DNA from 2 places in the Streptococcus sp. SGI.013 genome. Region 1 is predicted to be linked to the other one. Evidence: predicted binding sites of a transcription regulator. Region 1 holds the regulator's gene; the other holds the start of a gene.

Region 1 (11,917 bases):
TTAGCCCAAGTTTTTTCGGTACATGTATCAGATATTGACACGGCATATAAATCCACACCGCATAGCGATATCACGGAGGACATTATGAAAACCCTAAATCATTTAAACCATGATAATCAAGAAAAAGTTCTATCTTACGCCAATACCCTACGAACAAAAAGTGAAGAAAAGATTATGTCACTACCGAGCCGACTATACGATATCCAAACCGTAACGAAACTCTCTGCTGGAAGAGGGTATTCTTATGACGATTACGAAACACAAACAGTACAAGTTCAAATTAAACCTCCAAGTTGTGATTTAGCAAGTATTGTGAGCGGGGATAGTATGTCCCCTGATTACTGTGATGGTGATGTCGTTTTCCTTACAGATAAAGGACTTACCACATATACTGGGCAAGTTTGCGCAATAGCTTATGACGATGAAACCTATATCAAAAAAGTTTATAGCGATAAATATGGCTTAAAATTGGTCTCTATCAATCCAATATATGATGATATTTACATTGATTTTCCCTTAGATGAAGATAGTCACCTCAAAATATATGTCGTTGTAGGTTCCGCAAAGGTTGTTCGATAAATAAAAAAACGAGTCTTACTCGTTTTTTTATTTATCATTCAATTGTTCTCAAGGTAAAACTCGAATCGATCACCAACATACTGGCTGCGAACAAATTCAAACGGTTGTCCATCTGTAAAGTAAGAAACTTGTGTCAGAGCAAGAAGAGCCTTTCCCTCATCAATATCAAGGTAATCTGCCACTTCTTTTTCAGCAATTTTAGCTGAGATTGTTTGTTGACTTTTCCCAATCTCGTAGCCATTTTTGACGAGGGTCTGAAAAAAATGTTCTGTAATCTCTTCCTTTTTAAAATTTTTTATCATTTTCTCTGGAATTGCAGCAATTTCATATACTACGGGAATCTGATCTGCATAACGAACACGTTCCATTCTAATGATAGATTCTCGAGGACTGAGTTGTAATTGTTGCATCTCTTGGTTGCTAGGCTGTGTTTTAATATAAGAAATTAACTTACTTGATGGCAGTTTGCCTTGTGATTTCACAATTTCAGTGAAGCTAGTTGTCCCTCTCATCTTTTCTTGGACACGTCTGCTGGCAACAAAGGTTCCAGAGCCAATACGGCGTTCTAAAATACCTTCGTCGACTAATAATGTGATAGCTTGACGCAAAGTCATACGGCTCACTTCAAAATTCTCAGATAAATTTCGTTCACTTGGTAAACGTTGACCAATTTTCCAGATGCCTTGCTCAATATCCTGTTTGATAGCATCATGAATACGAATATATGCAGGTAACATACTCTCTCCTTCTAGTTTCATTTAATAGTATCAAATTTTTTTAAATATGGCAAAGACAGGTTCAGGTGAGTCCGACTTATCTCCTCGTATTTTCAATATAACTCTATATCTTTAATTGTATTTACTGTAGCTTTGTGATAGAATGAGGAAGATAAATAATTTTATTTAGGAAAGGGACATGATGACAGACTTTAATGACATGCAAAAAATCATCGTACTGGATTATGGGAGTCAATACAATCAATTGATTTCTCGTCGTATCCGTGAAATTGGGGTTTTTTCTGAACTTAAAAGCCATAAAATCACAGCGAGCGAGGTACGCAAAATTAATCCAGTAGGGATTATTCTTTCAGGAGGACCTAATTCAGTCTATGAAGAAGGCTCGTTTGATATTGATCCTGAAATCTTTGAGTTAGGAATTCCTATTTTAGGAATCTGCTACGGCATGCAATTACTTACTCACAAACTGGGTGGCAAGGTTGTTCCTGCTAGTGATGCTGGAAATCGTGAATATGGGCAATCACCACTCACTCACACTACCGACTCTGAACTATTTGCTACGACTCCTGAACAGCAAATTGTCTTAATGAGCCACGGTGATGCTGTCACAGAAATCCCAGAAGGATTTGTCCGTACTGGTACTTCTGCTGATTGTCCATTCGCAGCAATTGAAAACTCTGAAAAACGTATCTACGGTATTCAGTTCCACCCAGAAGTACGTCATTCTGAATACGGAACAGATATTTTACGTAATTTCGCTCTTAATATCTGTGGAGCAAAAGGTGACTGGTCAATGGATAATTTCATTGAGATGGAAATCAAAAAAATTCGTGAAACTGTAGGTGACAAAAAAGTTCTTCTTGGTCTGTCAGGTGGAGTTGACTCTTCCGTCGTAGGTGTTCTTCTTCAAAAAGCAATTGGAGATCAATTGATTTGTATCTTTGTTGATCATGGTCTTCTTCGTAAGGGGGAAGCTGATCAAGTTATGGAAATGCTTGGTGGTAAGTTTGGCTTGAACATTGTTAAAGCAGATGCTGCAAAACGTTTCCTTGACAAACTCGCTGGAGTTTCAGATCCTGAGAAAAAACGTAAAATCATCGGTAATGAGTTCGTTTATGTTTTCGATGATGAAGCTAGTAAATTAGAAGATGTTGCTTTCTTAGCACAAGGAACCCTTTACACAGACATTATTGAGTCTGGAACAGAGACTGCTCAAACCATTAAATCTCACCATAACGTGGGTGGACTTCCTGAAGATATGCAGTTTAAATTGATTGAACCATTAAATACATTGTTTAAAGATGAGGTTCGTGCTTTAGGAACAGAACTTGGAATGCCAGATGAAATCGTTTGGCGTCAACCTTTCCCTGGTCCAGGGCTTGCCATTCGCGTAATGGGAGAGATTACAGAAGAAAAACTAGAGACCGTTCGTGAATCTGATGCTATCTTGCGTGAAGAAATTGCAAAAGCAGGTCTTGATCGTGACATCTGGCAATACTTCACAGTTAATACCGGTGTACGTTCCGTTGGCGTTATGGGAGATGGTCGTACCTATGATTATACTATCGCTATCCGTGCCATTACTTCTATCGATGGTATGACAGCTGATTTTGCTCGTATTCCATGGGATGTCCTACAAAAAATCTCAGTTCGTATCGTAAACGAAGTTGATCACGTTAACCGCATCGTCTATGATATCACAAGTAAGCCACCAGCAACTGTTGAGTGGGAATAGAGTTAAGTTAACAGACATAAAATCCTTAGAAAGCAGTATTTCTAAGGATTTTTGTTTGATATCGAATTAAACAGACTATGTTTTATCAACTGCGTTGAGATCTCTTTTTTATTGAACAGATTACACTGATCAAACTTCAAAAAGAAATGTAAATAGAGACAAAAATTGTATCATAACACTGATTGTCGCACCTCCACTAACGAACTTAGTTTGGAGGTGAATTTTTACTAATCTTCACTATGGTTATTCTAGCACCTGTATCTAAGTCAATTTTTGACTTCTAGATAGGGGTATCAAGAACATCTGATGGTTTTATATTATCAAAAATTGTTGTTATTTTCACAAACTTTCTGTTACAATGGTAAATGAAGGTATGAGGAGGTTATTTATATGAGCTTATTAGAAAGAAATATCCCAAAAGCCACTGCCAAACGTCTGTCGCTTTATTATCGTGTTTTTAAGCGTTTTAATGCAGAAAATATTGAAAAAGCCAATTCAAAACAAATTGCAGAAGCAATTGGGATTGACTCAGCGACAGTTCGACGAGACTTTTCTTATTTTGGAGAACTTGGTCGTCGTGGTTTTGGCTATGATGTCAAAAAGCTGATGAATTTTTTTGCTGATATTTTAAATGACCACTCCTTAACCAATGTTGCACTGATTGGCGTGGGAAATATTGGAAAAGCTCTGCTTCATTACCGTTTTCATGAGCGTAATAAGATGAAAATTACCATGGCATTTGATACTGATGATAATGAGCTAGTTGGCACAAAGTCTCCTGATGGGATTCCGATTTATGCCATTTCAACCATCAAAGACCATCTAGCAAAAGATGAGATTACTACTGCTATTCTTACAGTCCCTAGTCTCAAAGCTCAAGAAGTTGCTGATATTTTAGTTGAGGCTGGTATCCAAGGAATACTGTGTTTCTCACCTGTTCATCTATCAGTTCCTCGACATGTGGTTGTGCAATATGTTGACTTAACCAGTCAACTGCAAACCCTACTATATTTTATGAATCAAGATTAAGGAGCCATTATGTCAAAACCTATTATTGGAATATCAGGTAATGAAAGACCAAATTATAAGTATCCCGATATTATGTGGTCTTATACTCCTACTAATTATGTCCAAGCTGTTCAAGCCTCAGGTGGTGTCCCGCTTATTATCCCTGTTGGTGATCCTAAATGCGCTAAAGACTATATTTCTATGGTGGATAAACTGATTTTAACAGGTGGACAAAATGTAGATCCTGTTTTTTATGGCGAAGAAAAAGATACTAGCGATGATGATTTTCATCGTGATCGTGATTTATTTGAATTTGCCTTAGTAGATGAAGCTATTAAACAAAGAAAGCCGATTTTTTCTGTCTGCCGCGGAACGCAATTGATGAATATTGCCTTGGCTGGTTCGTTAAATCAAGATATCGAAAACCATTGGCAAGATGCACCATCTGATTACCTTAGTCAGCAAATGATTGTGTCAGATGATAGTGTCCTTCTTCCGATTTATGGAAAGTCTAGCCAGATTAACTCCTTTCATCATCAGAGTATTAAGGAATTATCTCCTTTGTTAAGGGTGGTTGCTTACGACCCTAAAGATGATACCATTGAAGCTGTTGAATCTATCCATCCTGATATTCGATTTTTGGGTGTTCAATGGCATCCAGAGTTGCTCCATGAAAGCAGAGAGGAAGATCGTAGCTTGTTTGACTTTATTGTCAATGAGTTTTAAGCTAACTACAATAATCCGTTTCTTCTCGAAAGCTATAATAGTTCTTTTTCCCAATAATCAAGTGGTCTAAAAGCACAATTCCCATGTCCTCACAAGATCGCTTGAGTTTTTTTGTAAATTCTTCATCTTGAAAGCTAGGTTGGATAGCACCTGAGGGATGGTTATGAACGATAATCAAAGAGGTTGCCATATTTTTACAAGCGTAATGTAATACCTCCCTGATTTCCACAATAGAGCGTCTGACAGATCCGATAAAAAGAAGGCGTTGTTCAATAATTCGATTTTGAGTGTCTAGATAAAAACCAAGAACATGCTCCTGTTTTAATTCCCCTAATTCAATCATTAGCTTCTCAGCTAGCATCTGACTTCCTAAAATGCGATCATTTTCTTCAACTTCTGCTTCCTGGATCCGTTTTGCCAACTCAAGCATGGCTTTAAGCTCGATTGCCTTAACGGGTCCGATACCTTTGATAGCTTGAAGTTCCTGTAAAGAAAGCTGGCGCAATTGTCCCAAGTGGTCAATCTTATCGAGTATTTTCTGAGAAATACTGGCAACCGATTCTTTTTTCGTGCCTGTCCTTAAACAAATGGCGAGCAATTCTTGTGTACTGAGTTGTTCTGGTCCTCGTAAGGCGAGTTTTTCTCTTGGCATTAGACTTGTTTTAGGAAATGTAATATTATACATAAAAAAGTACCTCCACTCTTTTATTCGTAAGTGAAGGTACTTTTACTTTTTTAATCCATATATTTTTTAAAGAAAGCTATAGTATCATCATTACAGGTGATAGCGCTTTGATCTAAGATATTGAGGTGAAAGACATGTTTGAGTCGATTTTCTTTACCGCCGTATAAATGATAACTGTGCTCAATTTCTTTTTCGGTTAATTTAGCTGCCAACAGGAGGCTTTCGGATCTGAGAAAATCAGCCACAGAGGTTGTAATAAAAGTAGGCGGGAAATTCGGCTTAATCTTATCTAAAACAGAAATTTTTTTCAGGTCGCGATAGTAATGCTTTGACGACAAAAAGGCATGAAGCAACTTTTTAGTCTGCTTATCTTGCTTGGTTTCTTTTAAGTCAAATTGATAAATCCCAGCATTTAAAGCAATCGCCTTTAACGCTAACTGTTCAGGTTTATCAAAAGTGTAAAATCGGTTATAAACTTGACTGTTAAGGTAGGTAACATAAAGACTCAAGAGATGAGCTCCAGCTGAATCACCCACTGCAAATAGATTATTTGTATTTAACTGATAGTTGGAAGCATTTTTTAATAACCAATGAAACACAAGATTAATGTCCTCCAATTGTGCTGGAAAACGATGTTCTGGTGCTAATCGGTAAGTAAAATTGATAACAGCAAAGCCCCGCTGTGCTAAATTCATGCCATAGTACTGATAAAGCTCCTTATCTCCATAAACCCAGCCACCTCCATGAACATTAATAATCACAGGAAGTTCTTTATCTTTGGTTTCTAATGGGCGATACAGATCAAGAATTTGCCACTGCTTATCACTACCATAAAGGATATCTCTATACTGTTCAATATCTTTGGGAATCTTGAGGTCTTTATCTCTTCGACGGTCTGATGCCGCCATTGTTTGTCGCATCTCTTCAATAAATGTCATTATCTACTCCTTAAAAAGCTCCTTCCAACGCCCATAGCCCTCTTTATCCAAATCTTGATAAGCAATAAAACGCAGAGCTGCCGAATTGATGCAATAGCGTAACCCCCCTGTCTCTATCGGACCATCGTTAAAAACATGCCCTAGATGTGAGCCGACTTTCTGGCTTTTTACTTCAATTCGACGCATATGGTAGGAGAAATCATCGTGATAGGTGACTAGACGATTGTCTATGGGTTTTGTAAATGCTGGCCAACCACAGCCGGATTGATACTTATCAAGGGATGAAAAGAGTGGCTCACCACTGACAATGTCAACGTAGATACCCTTTTCAAAAAACTGATTGTATCGACCTGTAAAAGCTGGTTCTGTTGCAGCGTGTTGGGTGACTTGGTAAGCTAAGTCACCAATTTTTTGACGTAACTGTTCGTTATCTTTCATATCAAGTTCCTCTTTCTTGTTATTTTACGTTAAACCCTTAGAGATGTCCACTAAAAAACTAGGGTGATTTTCCCTAGCTTTTAACAATTACAGCTCTGCGCCATTTGTCGCGATAACTTTTTTGTACCAGTCAAATGATTTTTTCTTAGAGCGTTTAAGAGTGCCTTTACCATCATTATCACGGTCAACATAGATAAATCCGTAACGTTTTTTCATCTCGCCTGTTCCAGCTGAGACAAGATCAATTGGTCCCCAAGTGGTATAACCTAGTAATTCAACCCCATCTTCTGTAATGGCATCGCGCATAGTTTTGATATGTTGACGGAGGTAGTCGATACGGTAGTCGTCTTCGACATAACCATTTTCATCTGGGGTGTCAACAGCTCCCAAACCATTTTCGACGATGAACATTGGTTTTTGATAGCGATCCCAGATGGCGTTTAGGGTGATGCGAAGCCCCAGTGGGTCGATTTGCCAACCCCACTCAGAAGCATCAAGATAAGGGTTTTTTAAAGAAGCAAAGATATTGCCTGCTGTCTTCTCTGTGACCTCGGGATCACCTGATGCCACACGGCTTGAATAGTATGAAAATGAGACAAAGTCAACCGTATAGTCTCTTAATAACGCCAAGTCCTCTTCGGTGATGTCTAGCTCGATTCCCTCACGCTCCCATTTTTTCTTAGCGTAGTTAGGGTAGTAACCGCGAGCTTGAACGTCAATGAAGAAATAATTTTCACGGTCTTCTTGCATGGCTGCCCAGTAATCTCTTGGATGGGCAGTGTTTGGATAATATTGCCCTGCTGCTAACATACAGCCAACTTTGTTTTCAGAATCAATCTCGTGGGCTAATTTTGTCGCAATGGCAGAAGCCACCAATTCGTGATGGGCTGCTTGATATTTAACCTGTGTTTCGTTTTCCCCTTCTTCAAAGTAAAGCCCTGCTCCCATAAATGGGGCATGTAAAATCATATTGATTTCGTTGAAGGTTAACCAATAGTTTACCAAACCTTTATAGCGCGTAAACAAGGTGCGACAGAGGCGTTCATAAAATTCTAGCATTTTGCGATTACGCCAGCCACCATACTCTGTCACCAAGTGCATAGGAATGTCAAAATGGGTAATGGTCACCAAAGGCTCAATATCGTATTTTCGACACTCTTTGAAAACATCTTCATAAAAGGCTAGACCTTCTTCATTTGGCTCTAGCTCATCACCCTTTGGAAAAATACGTGACCAGCCGATAGACATCCGAAAGGTTTTAAAGCCCATTTCTGCAAAGAGGGCAATGTCTTCCTTATAGCGATGGTAAAAATCGATAGCCTCCTTAGCAGGATAAAAATGCTCATCATCAAAATCAAAATGTTTGAGTTGCCCTGTGATAATTTTGATGCGGTCTTCACCAACTGGTGACACATCAACGTTAGCTAAACCACGACCACCTTCGTTATAAGCTCCTTCTAATTGGTTAGCAGCGGTTGCCCCACCCCAAAGAAAGCCTTCTGGAAATTGTTTATCTGACATTATTGTTCTCCTTTATACTGTTAATTCAATTTGAATATTTTCAAATCCTAATACGCACGATTCATAGTATCCGTCACCCGTTACTCGTGGTCCACTCAGAACTGAATAACCATCTTCAAGAAACCTCTTTGTTAAGACATCAACAGCCTCCTTACTTCCTAAGTTAAAAGCAAAATGAATAAGCCCCAAGTGATCGATTGCACTAGGTTGCTCCACTACATCCTCCTTTGTCATAATTTCAAGACGCGTATGATCTTCAAAGGTTAGAAAATAGGATCTAAACCTTTTCTGAGGATTATGATAGAGCTGATTTGCCCTAGCTCCAAAATAGGTTTCAAAGAAATTTCGCATTCCTTCCAAATCTCGTGAAATCATATTATAAATTATTTTGGAACCCTTTTCTTATCAGATGATAAGAAAAACTGATACTATACTATGATTTAGATTAACTCTAAATTAACAAAAGCCTTGTAAAGACCGTCATCCTCGACATCTGCTGTAACCTTATCTGCCATAGCCAGAATTTCTTCTCCTCCATTTCCCATAGCAACACCAATCTCACAATAATCTAGCATGGGAATATCAATCTTTGCATCTCCAAACGCTATGGTATCCCTTCTATTAGCACCTAAGTGGGCTAGTAGAGCATCAACGGCCTGTGCCTTATCAATCCCTTTGACCCCTAAATCACCAAAGAGAGCTGTTTCGCCCCGTCCACCCCAGGTATGTGCTTCTAGATTTGGAAAAGCTTGAATGGAATCTAGGTGATCTTGGTAGCTTGACAGAATAAAACTAATTTTATTGAGATCATCTCGGTAAAGCTCTGCACCATAGGTCATTTGATCCAAAAAGTTGGTTGTTGCTTGTTCTTGCTCTTTAGGATCTACAATTCCCTTGCGATTGACATACTCAGCCATAACAGCTGGTGCTGCTGCTCTAAAATCATCAGAAGCAAACAAGCCATTATTTGACTCCAAATAAAAGGCTAGCCCTTTTTCTTGCAACCACTCTACAACACGGATTGCCTCATTTTTAGCAATTAACTGGTGTAAAATAACCTTGCCGTCATCTTCAACATAAGAGCCGTTACCACCAATCATACCATCAATGCCAATCTCCCAAATCTCGTCTTGCATCTCCGCACGGCTACGACCTGTGCAGACATAAACACGATGCCCCTTAGCACGCGCCTGACGAATAGCTGTCACAGCCGACTTCGGGATACGATTGTGGTAATCCACCAAGGTCCCATCCACATCTAGGAAGATGATTTTTTGTGTCATTTTCTTACTCCTTCTCTCATGTTCTAACTAAACGCCATTACAATATTTTTTCATTACAAATACTTTATTCATATTGCTAACAATCAAAAACTTCCTTAGTCAAGGGATTAATGACTTTTTCTAGCACAAACCCATCCTTATCCCAATGAATCTGGCAGATAGCACAATTACCAAAGGTAAATCCATTTGGCAGATTCATGTTTTGTTGCAAGATAAAACCCCACATGGCAGCGCCATGACTAACAGCTAGTAGGGTTTCCCCATCATGGTTTTCAAGTAAAGCTTCCAAACAAGCTGCTACACGGTCGCCAACTTGACGAATGTCCTCACCACCATAAGGAACCAACAGATCCTCAAAAGACTGACTTCCTGGTCTATGCTTTGGCAGGAGCTCTTCTTCTCTAGCTTCAAAAACACCAAAACTCATCTCTTTTAAACCCTTAACTTGCTCAAAAGGAGTATCTGTTATCAACTCTAGCGTATCTCTTGCTCGCTCCTGTGTTGAAGCATAGGCGAAGTCAAAGGTAACGCCCGCCTCCTCAAAATAGGTTTTAGCTGATAACGCCTGCTCTTTCCCTTTTTCTGTCAAAGGAGAATCACACCAACCTTGAACACGTTTTTGTGAGTTAAATAGGGTCTGTCCATGTCGCATCAAATAAAGTTTAACAGCCATTTTATAACCTCCTGAAAGTTTGTTTACTAATAGTATAGTACCTTCTCATAGCAAAATCTTATCCTATCCTGTGAAAAACTGATAGTATCCTAAGAAAAAGGGAGACAAACCTAATTTGTCATCCCTCTACATCTTTACAATATAAAACTGACTGCCTTTATCAACCTGACTGGTTACGCGGATAGCAAGTCCTAACTGCGTCAAGATTTTTTTAGTCAGGTAGAGCCCAAAACCTGTTGCCTTCTGATGCTCACGACCGTTATAGCCAGTAAAGCCTTCTTCAAACAGACGAGGAATATCCTCAGCTAAAATCCCAATACCAGTATCTGCAACCTCAATACCATCTGATAGGTTGATGGTAATCTTCCCCTGACTGGGTGTATATTTGAGCGCGTTATCGATTAACTGCTCTAGGGCATAAGACAACCATTTACGATCGGTTTTCAGCTGCCAATGTCCCATAATCTCAACAGCTATCTCTTTTTGTAAAAACTGCTGACGGTACTTTTTAATAATATCAACCACCAAATCACGAGTATCAAAGTCTTCAAAGCGAAAATCACTAACTTGACTAGATAATCGCATATAGGTGAGTAAATTACCCAAATAGTTTTCCATACGTAGTAACTGATAATCTACATCCTTTGAAGATAGCTGATTAGTCTGACTCATGAGTGACAGGGCTGCCATAGGCACTTTCATCTGGTGAGACCATAATTTAACCATTGCTTGCAGGTCCTCTTCCCTTGACTTATATTCCAAGAGCTGCTCCCTCGTTGTCTCTTTCTCCGCTTCAATCAAGTTAAGATAGATAAGGTCCACAGGCTTATTAAGCAGGGGAGAAGCTTCCTCATGGACATAGTCCTCCAAGGCTCTCATGCGGTTACTAAACTTCCAGAACAGTCCTACTGTTAGAAGGAGTAAAAGGGTTAGAGATACTAATAGAGCATTTTGTAAAAATTCAACTGGAAGCCGGTAAAGGGAAAACAACAAGATAAAACTGCTAGCCAAGACCAGATAAGTAAGGTAAAAACTATAGTATTCGCGGATAAATTTCGCCATCATTTGACCAGATACCCCACTCCACGAACCGTATGAATACGGTCAAAACCAACTTCACTCACCTTCTTACGCAGACGGGTCATATTGACATTGAGCGTATTCTGATCGATAAATTCTTCATTTTCCCAGAGTTTTCCCAAGAGTTCGTCTTTACTGACAATCTGCCCTTGTCTTTCTAGTAAGGTGGATAAAATCTTAGTTTCTGTAGGAGACAATTGAACCTGTTCCAATTCGCTTGAAAAACACCCGTCCAAACTAAGTTGAAACTGATCAATAGACAAGTCAGTTAATTTGCTAAATTGATTGACCCGACGTAAGAAGGCAGCAATTTTAGCATCTAAAATCCCCAGGGAAAAAGGTTTTGAGATAAAATCATCCCCTCCCATGTTCATAGCCATGACCGCATTCATCTCATCATCGCTAGAAGAGATAAAGATAATGGGCATGGTCATGGTTTTACGGATTTCCGTCGTCCAGTAAAAACCGTTATAGTAAGGCAGGCTAATATCCATCAAAACCACATCAGGCTGAA
Region 2 (11,917 bases), on a different contig from region 1:
GGTAGCAGCGTTATCTAGATATATCATTTAGATTAGAATCCTTTCTAAAAACTTCAAATAGAAGTGATAGTATATCTGTTATGGAGGGGCTGTTGAACTTTACAGTACTACTGGGATGGTAATAGTGTTAGGATACCTATTGATGACAATAGGGGAGTTCGATAGATATAAAATAGGAAGCTGGGACAGATACCCAGCTTCAAATTGTTTTGTGAAAAATGTTTATTTGTTTTCTGATTGATGGTATGCAAATAAGGGGCTGATAGGTTTATTGGTGTGAATACGAACTAGTGCTTCTCCGATGAGGTTAGCAGCTGTAAGATAGGTTAGGTTTTGAGGAGTTTTTTCTTTGGTCGCAACAGAGTCGGTTACAACAATTTCTTTGATTGGTGCGGTTGATAAAATATCAGCTGCTCCTCCAGCAAATAATCCATGACTAGCAACAGCATAGATTTCAGTTGCCCCTTCTCGTTCAACAATTTTTGCTGCTTCGGCAAAGGTTTTACCTGTGTTGATAATGTCATCAATAAGAATAGCCTTTTTTCCTTCAACCTCGCCTATGATATAACCTTCTTCACGGTTAGAATCATCTTGAGCATAGTCAATAATAGCAATAGGGGCATTAAGATGTTCAGCTAAGCTACGAGCTCGTTTAATACCAGAATTTTTAGGGCTAACGACTACAACGTCTTCACCAGTTAAACCAAGACTAGTGTAATGTTTGGCAAAAAGCGGCATAGTAAAGAGGTTATCAACAGGAATATTAAAGAATCCTTGTACCTGTACAGCGTGGAGGTCAAGTGTCAATACACGATCAACACCAGCTTTGACTAACATGTTGGCAACTAATTTAGCTGTTAGTGGTTCACGTGGTGCAGCGATACGATCCTGTCTAGAGTAGCCAAAGTAAGGAATAACAACATTGACAGAATTAGCGGATGCACGCTTGCAAGCATCAACCATAATCAACAGTTCCATTAAATGATTATTTACTGGAAAGCTAGTGGACTGAATAATATAAATATCAAAACCACGGACACTTTCTTCGATATTAATCATAATTTCTCCATCTGAAAATTGTTTTGATGACAATTTACTTAACGGAATCCCAGAGGCTTGAGAAATTTTTTCTGCTAATTCGATATTTGAAGTAAGCGAGAAGAGTTTCATGTTTTGTACCATTGTGACAATATGGCTCCTTTTTCCTTTATTCTCTACTATTTTATCAAAAAAATTTAAAAATTTCAGTGTAAAAATAAGAAAGTTGACAATATTATCTGTTCAAAGTGGCAGAGAAACGGGCAACCTTACTTTTAGCATATTTGAATTTAATCTGGTGTTCTTGTAAAAAGTTTTCAAAATCTTCCTTACCTTTATCAGCATCGCTCACTTCTAGCTCTAATTCAAAATCAACTTGATCAGCGTAGTGATTTTTATCCAGAGCCATTAATCCAATTGGTGTTTGCTCTTCATAGCGTTTAGTCGTCAAATGTCCAAGAAGACCAAGGTCACTAAGTGTTATAGGATAGGTTTGGATGAGCTTAGTGATGTCGTTTATAGGGAAGGTTTCGGAAGTAATAATGTGATGGGCTTCCTCCAAGGATAAAGGGAGATTATGTTCGATATTTCCAACTTTTTGTGGAATTTTTAGTGTTAATTCTGCCTCGGTTTTGAAAGTCCTAATACGAAGAGATAATTTATTTTTCTTCATGTCAAAGTTAGGAGTATCAAAATAATAATTGGTTTGAGTAACTGGTTCAGTCGTAAACAATTTGAGAAGGTTCTGATATTCTATTGGATGGAGCAAGGTTTTGTATTCAATTTCAAGCTGCTTCATTATTCTTTTCTCCCTTTAAAAGTATGCTATAATAGATTTAGAATAATTCTATAAAATTTTAAGAGTTTTTACAAGATGGGAGTATTTGCTTAGTGGCAATAAATTGGGAAGAATTCCTAGATCCATATATTCAGGCTGTAGGAGAATTAAAAATTAAACTTCGAGGTATGCGCAAGCAATTTCGTAAACAAAAGCGGCACTCACCAATTGAATTTGTCACTGGTCGTGTCAAACCAGTTGAAAGTATCCTAGAAAAAATGGTTCTAAGAGGAATTAAAGAAGATCACCTTGCTCAAGATATGCAAGATATTGCTGGTCTTCGTGTCATGGTTCAATTTGTTGATGATGTGGATGAAGTTTTGGAACTTATTAGACGCAGAAGAGATATGAAGGTTGTTCAAGAGCGTGATTATATTAATAATATGAAATCAAGTGGTTATCGTTCTTATCATGTTATTGTTGAATATCCAGTTGAAACAATCAATGGTTATAAAACTGTTTTGGCAGAAATTCAAATTCGCACTTTGGCAATGAATTTTTGGGCTACTATTGAACATTCGCTCAACTATAAGTATAAGGGAGAGTTTCCCGCGGATATTCGCGAACGATTAGAGATTACCTCAAAAATAGCTTATCAACTTGATATGGAAATGCGAAAAATACGTGAAGACATTCAAGAAGCGCAGCTTTTATTTGATCCAGAAAATAGAAAATTAAGTGATGGTGTGGGAAATAGTGATGACACAGATGAGTATTACAGGTAAGAAAAAAGTAGCCATTATTGCTAATGGAAAATTTCAAAGTAAAAGGGTAGCCTCAAAACTCTTTTCGGTCTTAAGAGATGATCCCGCTTTTTATTTGACAAAAAAAAATCCTGATATTGTGATTTCAATAGGTGGCGATGGGATGCTTTTATCAGCTTTTCATATGTATGAATCGATTTTAGATAAAGTACGTTTTGTGGGGGTTCATACAGGACATCTAGGCTTTTATACAGATTATCGTGATTTTGAAGTAGATGAGCTGATTGAAACATTACGGGCTGACAAAGGAGAGAGTGTTTCCTATCCCGTTTTAAACATCCGTACCACTTTGGCTGATGGACGAGTCCTTACGGCAAGAGCACTTAATGAGGCAACGATTAAGAGTATTGAAAAAACAATGGTGGCTGATGTTATCATCAATCATGTTCAATTTGAGTGTTTTAGAGGAGATGGTTTATCCGTATCAACTCCAACAGGTAGTACTGCCTATAATAAATCTTTAGGCGGAGCTATTTTACATCCGACGATAGAAGCTTTGCAATTGACAGAGATTTCTAGTCTAAACAATCGCGTCTATCGCACGATTGGGTCATCTCTTATTGTTCCTAAAAAAGATAAGATTGAAATTATTCCAAAACGTTTAGGAAGTTATACGATGTCCGTGGATAATAAGACTTTCACACATAAAAATGTCGCTAAGGTTTCTTATCAAATTGATCCTAAAAAAATAAAATTTGTTGCAACTCCTAGACATACTAGTTTTTGGAATCGAGTTCGTGAGGCTTTCATCGGAGAAATTGGACATGAGATTTGAGTTTATTGCAGATAGACCTTCTAAAGTCAAGGTATTTTTAAAAAGTCACGAAATTTCAAAAGGTCTCCTATCTAAAATCAAATTTAAAGGAGGAGGCATTTGGGTTAATGGTGTTGAACGTAATGCAATCCATATGCTAGAAACTGGGGACAAGGTTGAAGTTGAAATTCCTAATGAGACACCGCATGAGACATTAACACCTGTCTTGTTTGATTTAGATATTGTTTATGAGGATGATCATTTTTTGGTTTTAAACAAGCCTTATGGTTATGCGAGTATTCCTAGTATGAATCATACCAGTACGATTGCAAATTTCATCAAGGGGTATTATGTGAAAAATCAATATCCAAATCAGCGTGTTCATATTGTCACACGTTTGGATAGAGATACAAGTGGTGTGATGTTATTTGCAAAACATGGTTATGCCCATGCGAGATTGGACAAGCAACTTCAACGAAAAACGATTGAAAAGCGTTACTATGCTCTAGTGCATGGTAAGGGGAAATTAGAGCAAAAAGGGGAGATTATAGCACCCATTGCGCGTGATGAAGATAGTATTATTACACGTCGTGTCCATCAATCAGGAAAATATGCTCACACTAGTTATGAGATAGTAGAGCAATTTGGCGATATCTATTTGGTGGATATTCGTTTACACACGGGGAGAACCCATCAAATCAGAGTGCATTTTGCGCATATAGGTTTTCCTTTGTTAGGTGATGACTTATATGGGGGATCTCTTGATTATGGTATTGAGAGACAAGCACTTCATTGCCATCGCTTAGTTTTTACAAATCCTTATTTAGGTGAAGAGTTGGTGATAGAAAGTCCTCTCCCTGATGATTTTGAACGTGTAAGACAAACTCTTAAGCCTAACATATAATAGTCTAGCCTATTGAGGCTGGGCTATTTCATTTTTTGTAAAATTTAAAACGGTTCAGAAGCTTTTTTGTGACAGACATGATATAATTTAATGCGAGTTTACAGAACTTTAGAACTTGACATTTTTTGCTGAAAGCGTTATCATGTAAATGCATATTATTTAGAGAGAGGGTTCATAATGCGGTCTTTATTTGACATCTTAAAAGAAAAAGTTTCAGGAAAAAATATAAAACTTGTTTTTCCCGAAGGGACTGACCCACGTGTTTTAACAGCAGCTGGACGATTAAAAATTGAGCGCTTAGCTGATCCCATTATTTTAGGGCGAACAGAGCAAGTCAAGCAACAATTAGCAGCAGTAGGATTTAATGGTGATGTGTTTACGATTATTGATCCAGCCACCTATGAGCAGATAGATGACATGCTAAAGGTTTTCCTTGAAATTCGTAAAGGAAAAACAACAGAATTAGAAGCGAAGAAAACATTACGAGATGTTAATTATTTTGGAGTCATGCTTGTTCAGATGGGTCTAGCTGATGGTATGGTTTCTGGTGCTATTCATTCAACAGCTGATACAGTTCGTCCAGCTTTACAAATTATTAAAACTAAGCCAGGGGTTTCTCGGACATCAGGTATTTTTATCATGAACCGTGAGAGCACGAGTGAAAAATTATTATTTGGAGATTGTGCGATTAATATCAACCCTAGTGCTCAGGAGTTGGCAGAAATTGCGGTCAACACTGCTGAAACGGCAAAAATATTTGATATTGATCCTAATGTTGCTATGCTAAGTTTCTCTTCCAAAGGCTCAGGGAAATCTCCAGATGTTGATAAAGTAGTTGAAGCTACTCGTCTAGCTAAAGAGTTGAACCCTAATCTTCGAATTGATGGCGAATTGCAATTTGATGCTGCTTATGTTCCTGCTGCTGCAAAAATTAAGGCACCAGGAAGCAAGGTTGCAGGTTATGCTAATGTTTTTATTTTCCCAGATTTGCAGTCAGGAAACATTGGTTATAAAATCGCTGAGCGTCTAGGAATGTTTGAAGCAATTGGACCAATTCTTCAAGGACTCAATAAACCTGTTAACGATTTATCACGTGGTTCAAATGACGAGGATATTTACAAGCTAGCTATTATTACGGCAGCTCAAGCTTTAGATTCAAAAACAAATGATTAAGTAAAAAGAATAAAAAGATGCAGTTCAGAATGAACAGCATCTTTTTATTTAGTTTATCTGGGAAGTTGTCAGAATTCATCATCTTCTAAGATACTAATTGAGGCACTTGAGGTGGCATCTGAATTACCAACAACACTTTGAAATGTTTCCGTCAGATACCAATCCAAATAGGGCATAAAGTCTAAATTTAGACGACTAATGGAGGTGTCAGTGACATGATAGGTTTCAATAATATATTGTTTGTCGTCAAAACCAGGGCTATGAAAAAAATGAAGTTCTTCTTTGGATAAAGAAGCTAGTAACTTAGGTGAAAGTCTGTCCTCTTTTGCAAAAAAAGAAGAGTAGCTATCAGCTTTAGTATCAGATTGTTTTATTACTTTTCCATCTTTAGAGAAGGTGGTAATATCAAAAGGAAGCTCTATTTTTTTATTTAAGCTGAGGAAAAATTGCATAAGTCCTTGTGACAAAATGTGATAATCCCCTCCAGATGGAAAGCCGTCTTTCTCGATTTCCCACTTTTTAAAATGAAGAACAAATTGATAAGGGAATACGTTGTCCTCTCCCAAGCAGATGACCATTGTTTTATCAATTGGAAATTCTGCGATTAAAGGAGTTTTAGAATGCGTTAGAATGAGATATCCGTCAAAATCTTGATTATGGCATTGTTGATCAGTAGTAAAATCAAAGAGAAAGGAAAAGTTTTTTTCAATAAATGCTTGAAGAGCGTGTAATTGGTTTTCAACTATAAAAATTTTCATACTGAAATGATAGCTTTTTTAGAAAGAAAAATCAAAAAAGCTGTCTAGCAGTCTCTATGAAAAAAATGATTTTATTTGAGTAGTTTTAACTCTAAATACTTAGTTTTGTCCAAGAAATTACCCTTGATGATAGTAGGTTAAGATTTGAAGAAAATCAGTCCAATGATTAAAAAATAAAATTGATATAATTTTCACAAAAACTTGACAATATTTTTGAAAGTATTATAATAAAAATGTAAACGATTACAAAACAAAAAAACACATGTGCTTTTCAAATCGTATTGGAGGAATCATTATGAAAGCAGTTGTTGTTAATCAAGAAGCAAATGGTGTAGAAGTAGTAGATCATGCCTTACCACAGGTTGGAGAAGGACAAGCCTTAGTAAAAGTAGAATATTGTGGAGTCTGCCATACTGACTTGCATGTAGCTAATGGTGATTTTGGAAAAGTTCCAGGTAGAATTTTAGGCCATGAAGGTATCGGTGTTGTAACAGAAATTGCTAATGATGTCACTTCTTTGAAAGTGGGAGATCGGGTCTCAATCGCTTGGTTCTTTGAAGGATGTGGCTACTGTGAGTACTGTACTACTGGTCGTGAAACCCTCTGTCGAAGCGTTAAAAATGCTGGATATAGTGTTGATGGAGGAATGTCTGAGTATGTAGTGGTAACAGCGGATTATGCTGTAAAAGTTCCAGAAGGCTTGGATCCAGCTCAAGCTAGTTCCATCACTTGTGCAGGTGTAACTACCTATAAAGCCATCAAAGAAGGTGGTGCGGCTCCAGGGCAATGGATTGCTGTGTTTGGAGTCGGAGGCCTAGGAAATCTTGCTGTTCAATATGCTAAGAAAGTATTTAATGCTCATGTTGTGGCCATTGATGTTAATGATGATAAGCTGGAACTAGCTAAAGAAGTTGGTGCAGATATCATTATTAATGCTAATAAGGTTGAAGATGTTACGGCCTTAATACAGGAAAAAACTGGAGGATGCCATTCAGCTTGTGTGACAGCTGTTTCAAAAGTTGCTTTTAATCAGGCAGTTGATAGTGTTCGAGCAGGTGGAAAAGTAGTAGCAGTCGGCTTACCGTCTGAATACATGGAGCTTAGCATTGTTAAAACAGTCCTTGATGGTATTCAGGTTATTGGATCACTTGTTGGTACCAGAAAAGATTTGGAAGAGGCTTTCCAATTTGGTGCAGAGGGTCTGGTTGTGCCAGTTGTGCAAAAACGTTCAGTTGATGATGCGCCAGCTGTATTTTCTGAAATGGCAGCTGGAACTATTCAAGGGCGTATGGTTTTAGATTTTACAGGGGAAACAGTCTGAAAGAGATTTTTTGAAAATAGTAAATGAATTGACTATTACTTTGGAGGTTAGATAGAAATCTAGCCTCTTTTTAAAATAATGTTCGTTATTTACGAACATTATTTTAAAAAGGAGATAAAAATTTTGATTTTTTAGAAAATTTTAGATAATATAGGTTAACGGAAGGGCAGTGGTGAGACTGCCTAGCGATGCGGTTACGCATAGGAAGGTCATTTTTTACTCAAGGAGACAAACTATGCTTAATGAATTTCGAGTTTTTGACTATGAAGATGTCCAACTTATTCCAAATAAGTGTATTATTAACAGCCGTTCAGAGGCAGATACAAGTGTGACATTAGGGAATCATAGTTTTAGATTACCCGTAGTTCCAGCAAATATGCAAACTATTTTAGATGAAGATGTAGCTGAGTTACTTGCGAAAGATGGTTATTTTTACATTATGCACCGTTTTGATGAAGAAGGTCGTATTCCTTTCATTAAACGTATGCACGATCAAAACTTGATAGCTTCCATCTCTGTAGGTGTCAAGGAGTATGAATACGAATTTGTATCAAGTTTAAAAGCAGATGCTCCGGAATACATTACAATAGATATTGCTCATGGTCATGCTGACAGTGTCATTAAAATGATCAAACATATCAAAAAGGAATTACCAGATACTTTTGTGATTGCAGGGAATGTAGGGACTCCAGAAGCTGTCCGTGAACTTGAAAAAGCAGGTGCAGATGCGACCAAAGTAGGGATAGGGCCTGGAAAGGTTTGTATCACTAAAGTTAAGACTGGTTTTGGAACAGGTGGTTGGCAGTTAGCTGCTCTACGCTGGTGCGCAAAAGCTGCAACAAAACCAATCATTGCTGACGGAGGTATTCGTACGCATGGAGATATTGCTAAATCTATTCGATTTGGTGCTAATATGGTCATGATTGGGTCTCTATTTGCTGGGCATATTGAAAGCCCAGGTAAAACTGTAGAAGTTGACGGGGAATATTTTAAAGAATATTATGGTTCAGCTTCTGAGTATCAAAAAGGGGAACATAAGAATGTTGAAGGGAAAAAAATCTTACTCCCAACAAAAGGACATTTAGTAGATACCCTAATTGAAATGGAACAAGATTTACAAAGTTCCATTTCTTATGCGGGCGGACAAGATTTATCTAGTCTTAAGCATGTTGATTATGTTGTTGTGAAAAACTCCATTTGGAATGGTGATTCCATCTAATAGGAATTGCTCCAAAAAGACACTAGGAAAGTTTAAGTTTCCTAAGTGTCTTTTTTGTATGATGAAGTTTTTTAGTAGAAGGTTTTATGATAAGTTTTAGCTCAAATAGAATTTTTTGAAACTTTACTTTTTGCTTTACTTATGTCATAATTTTACTAAATCAAATTGCTTATCAGAAAGAGGTATCCTATGAAGTTGTTAGAAGAGCGTATTTTAAAAGACGGTCAAGTATTGGGAGAAAATATCCTTAAAGTTGACTCTTTTTTAACTCACCAAGTAGATTATCAGTTGATGAAAGAAATTGGAAAAGTATTTGCTGATCATTTTAAAAATGCGGGGATTACAAAAGTTGTCACAATTGAAGCATCTGGTATTGCTCCAGCTATCTATGTTGCTGAAAGTTTAGGATTACCGATGGTTTTTGCTAAAAAAGCAAAGAATATCACGATGACAGAAGGTATTTTAACAGCAGAAGTTTATTCATTTACCAAACAAGTTACTAGTCAAGTTTCTATTGCCAGTAAGTTTATTTCTCAAGATGATAAAGTATTAATTATCGATGATTTTTTAGCAAATGGACAAGCTGCAAAAGGATTGATTGAGATTATTACGCAGGCAGGTGCCGAGGTTGCAGCAGTTGGGATTGTAGTTGAAAAATCATTCCAAGATGGTAGAGAGCTTCTGGAAAAAGAAGGTGTTAATGTCGTTTCGCTCGCTCGCTTGGCTGCTTTTGAAAATGGTCAAGTTGTGTTTACTCAAGCTGATATTTAAAAAAGTATTTGGACGATAAAACCTCACCCTAACAGCTAGGTAGAAAGAATCTAGCTGTTAGGGTGAGGTTAATTTTTTAACACTTTTTATTTAAATTGTTCCGCAACTTTAACGAATTTGGCAAACTTGCCTAAACCTTGTCCTAAGAATGCGACAGTTGGACCATCTTTTAAGTCACCTTGTGGATTGAACGCTTCTTTTACATTGCCAAGTAAGAACTCATGCCCAGGCATAACTAAGGCTTCTAAACCAGGAGCATCGAGAATTTGGCGTAAGTGTAATTGTGCTCGAGCAGCTCCTTGATCGAAATAAGAGGCCCCTAGTACCATAACAGGTTTATTCTTGAAAGGATGTTGCTCAAATGAAAGCCACTCTAGGGCATTTTTTAAGCAAGATGGGAGGGTACAATTATGTTCAGGAGTTGTGATGATGACACCATCAGCCGTTGCAATTTTTTCACGTAGGTTATTAACAGCAGGATCATCAATAAAGCTAGCATCACTTTGATTAAAAAGTGGAACATCTTTAATTTCTAATACTTCTAACTCAAAAAGGTAGTCGAAGTGTTTTTTTATATATTGAAGTAGGATACGATTATATGAGAAGTCAGAATTTGACCCTACAATACCAACGATTTTCATGTTTTTACTTCCTCTTAATTTTTCTATTGATCTAGCTTACCAGTTATAAGTTTCAGTTTCACCGAGATGATATAGTTTTGCTGAAGGTAGTTGTTTGATAACCTCGATGTAATCCAGGAAATTATCAAAAATAATTTCTAATTGTTCAATGCGTTTAGGATCTAAAAGATAGCCACTACTATTAAATGCTTCTTGTGCATATGGGAGTAAAAACTCAGAGCTTGGCATAACACAGGCACGTAGTTGAGGAGCATCAAGGATTTGGCGAAGTTGTGCTTGCGCACGTGATGAGCCAAGAGGTCCATAAGATGCCCCCGTGATGAGTACGGGTTTGTAGCGAAGAGGACGCTTGCCAAGCGATAGCCATTCCAGTGCACTTTGGAGAACAGCAGGTACAGCGTGATTATATTCGGGTGTTCCAATGATAAGTGCATCTGCATCTAAAATTTTATCAGCAAACACTTCGACTATCTCAGGGACATTGCCATCAGCAGGTTTATTAAATGCAGGGAGATTTTTAATTTCCAAAAGTTCAATATCGGCTTTTTCAGCGAAATAACGTTGAATAAATTCTAGTAATGTGCGATTGGTAGACTGATCGGAGTTAGTTCCAACAAGGGCGATAATTTTAGGCATATTAACCTCTTTCTTTAGTGTGGTATAAATAAGGGAGGATGGACGGCGAAGCCGTTATTTTTTTGTTTTTGGTGATACAGATAAAGGCCAAATCTTTATTAGATTTGATGTGCCTGTAAAGTTCAGAAGGCGCTTGACCAAACCAGCGAGAAGATAGAAGTTCGGCTTCCAGAGCACTTGGTGCAATGATAGTCAAACTGGTCATATCTGTTTTGATGGGATAACCTGTCATAGGATCTAAAATATGGTGATAGACTGCATTTTGGTGTGAGAAATAACGTTCATAGATGCCACTAGTTACAATAGCTTTATTTCTTATACCAAGTAACAAGACTTCTTTTTTTAATTTTGATGAGGGGTCTTGGATGCCGATTTGCCAATTACCATCTTGTCTTTTAGGATTAGGACCATAAGTGAGGATATTTCCTCCTAGATCAATCAAAGCAGCTGATACAGCTTGTTTTTTTAAAAAATCCAGGAGTAAATCAGCAATATAACCTTTTGCTAGAGCTCCTAAATCAATTTCCATTCCTTTTTGACGTAAAAAAACCTTTTTATCTTGTTTTGAAAGGATAATATCTTTGGGATCTGTTAGCTTCAATTTTTCACGAATGACAGCAGTTTCTGGAAGTTTAGCGTTTCTAAACCCAATTTTCCACTCTTTTACCAAAGGACCTATGGCAATATTTAGGCGGGAACCAGCTATCAAGCTATTTTTTTTCCCAAACTCTATCAGATGAAAAAGATCTTTGTGAACAGAGCGAGAGTGAGAACCTGCTGCATGATTCACTTGCATCAATTCAGAATCTAGATCATTAGCGCTAAATCTCTTTTCCAAGTAAGCTAATAGTTCAAAGGCTTCTTCTAAAATGGGGAGTGGATTAGAAGAAAAGATAGTGATGCTCACAAGAGTTCCCATCATCTTTTGTGATTTTTGGTGAAACATACTTTCAACCTTTCTGATGAACTATCTATATGATAGCGTTTTCTATACTTAAAATCAAGCTATATCGCTAAAGATCATAGTACAAAAAAGCTAGAATTGATATTCTAGCCTTTTTGATGTATAAGTTTGGTGGAATAAGGCTTATTTTTTCTTC

Evidence for each region. Region 1 encodes Rex, which represses fermentation and respiration genes when NADH is low (regulators of the CRP and FNR family bind a similar motif). Its sites were predicted from a motif close to TTGTGAANTANTTCACAA; they were not measured.
Region 2: the regulator Rex is predicted to act here: its motif matches at 6,409-6,426, upstream of adhP (alcohol dehydrogenase AdhP).

The regions. Positions count from the first base shown of each region.
Region 1 covers NZ_JBNPOS010000017.1:4,549-16,465, forward strand. The annotation lists gene ACQRDX_RS05735 (LexA family transcriptional regulator) at 1-579, shown strand, start outside; gene ACQRDX_RS05740 (GntR family transcriptional regulator) at 618-1,316, opposite strand; gene guaA (glutamine-hydrolyzing GMP synthase) at 1,495-3,051, shown strand; gene ACQRDX_RS05750 (redox-sensing transcriptional repressor Rex) at 3,442-4,080, shown strand; gene ACQRDX_RS05755 (gamma-glutamyl-gamma-aminobutyrate hydrolase family protein) at 4,090-4,785, shown strand; gene radC (RadC family protein) at 4,787-5,470, opposite strand; gene ACQRDX_RS05765 (alpha/beta hydrolase) at 5,521-6,408, opposite strand; gene msrB (peptide-methionine (R)-S-oxide reductase MsrB) at 6,412-6,846, opposite strand; gene ACQRDX_RS05775 (6-phospho-beta-glucosidase) at 6,934-8,367, opposite strand; gene ACQRDX_RS05780 (VOC family protein) at 8,380-8,742, opposite strand; gene ACQRDX_RS05785 (Cof-type HAD-IIB family hydrolase) at 8,808-9,650, opposite strand; gene ACQRDX_RS05790 (histidine phosphatase family protein) at 9,727-10,323, opposite strand; gene ACQRDX_RS05795 (sensor histidine kinase) at 10,450-11,388, opposite strand; gene ACQRDX_RS05800 (response regulator transcription factor) at 11,385-11,917, opposite strand, start outside.
Region 2 covers NZ_JBNPOS010000005.1:37,351-49,267, reverse strand. The annotation lists gene ACQRDX_RS02250 (cysteine desulfurase family protein) at 1-27, opposite strand, end outside; gene ACQRDX_RS02245 (ribose-phosphate diphosphokinase) at 223-1,182, opposite strand; gene ACQRDX_RS02240 (CYTH domain-containing protein) at 1,274-1,837, opposite strand; gene ACQRDX_RS02235 (GTP pyrophosphokinase) at 1,936-2,601, shown strand; gene ACQRDX_RS02230 (NAD kinase) at 2,576-3,415, shown strand; gene ACQRDX_RS02225 (RluA family pseudouridine synthase) at 3,405-4,298, shown strand; gene pta (phosphate acetyltransferase) at 4,473-5,471, shown strand; gene ACQRDX_RS02215 (hypothetical protein) at 5,540-6,229, opposite strand; gene adhP (alcohol dehydrogenase AdhP) at 6,525-7,550, shown strand; gene guaC (GMP reductase) at 7,786-8,769, shown strand; gene ACQRDX_RS02200 (xanthine phosphoribosyltransferase) at 8,959-9,540, shown strand; partial or broken gene ACQRDX_RS02195 (NADPH-dependent FMN reductase) at 9,630-10,181, opposite strand; gene ACQRDX_RS02190 (NADPH-dependent FMN reductase) at 10,218-10,817, opposite strand; gene ACQRDX_RS02185 (FAD:protein FMN transferase) at 10,819-11,763, opposite strand; gene ACQRDX_RS02180 (4-oxalocrotonate tautomerase) at 11,905-11,917, opposite strand, start outside.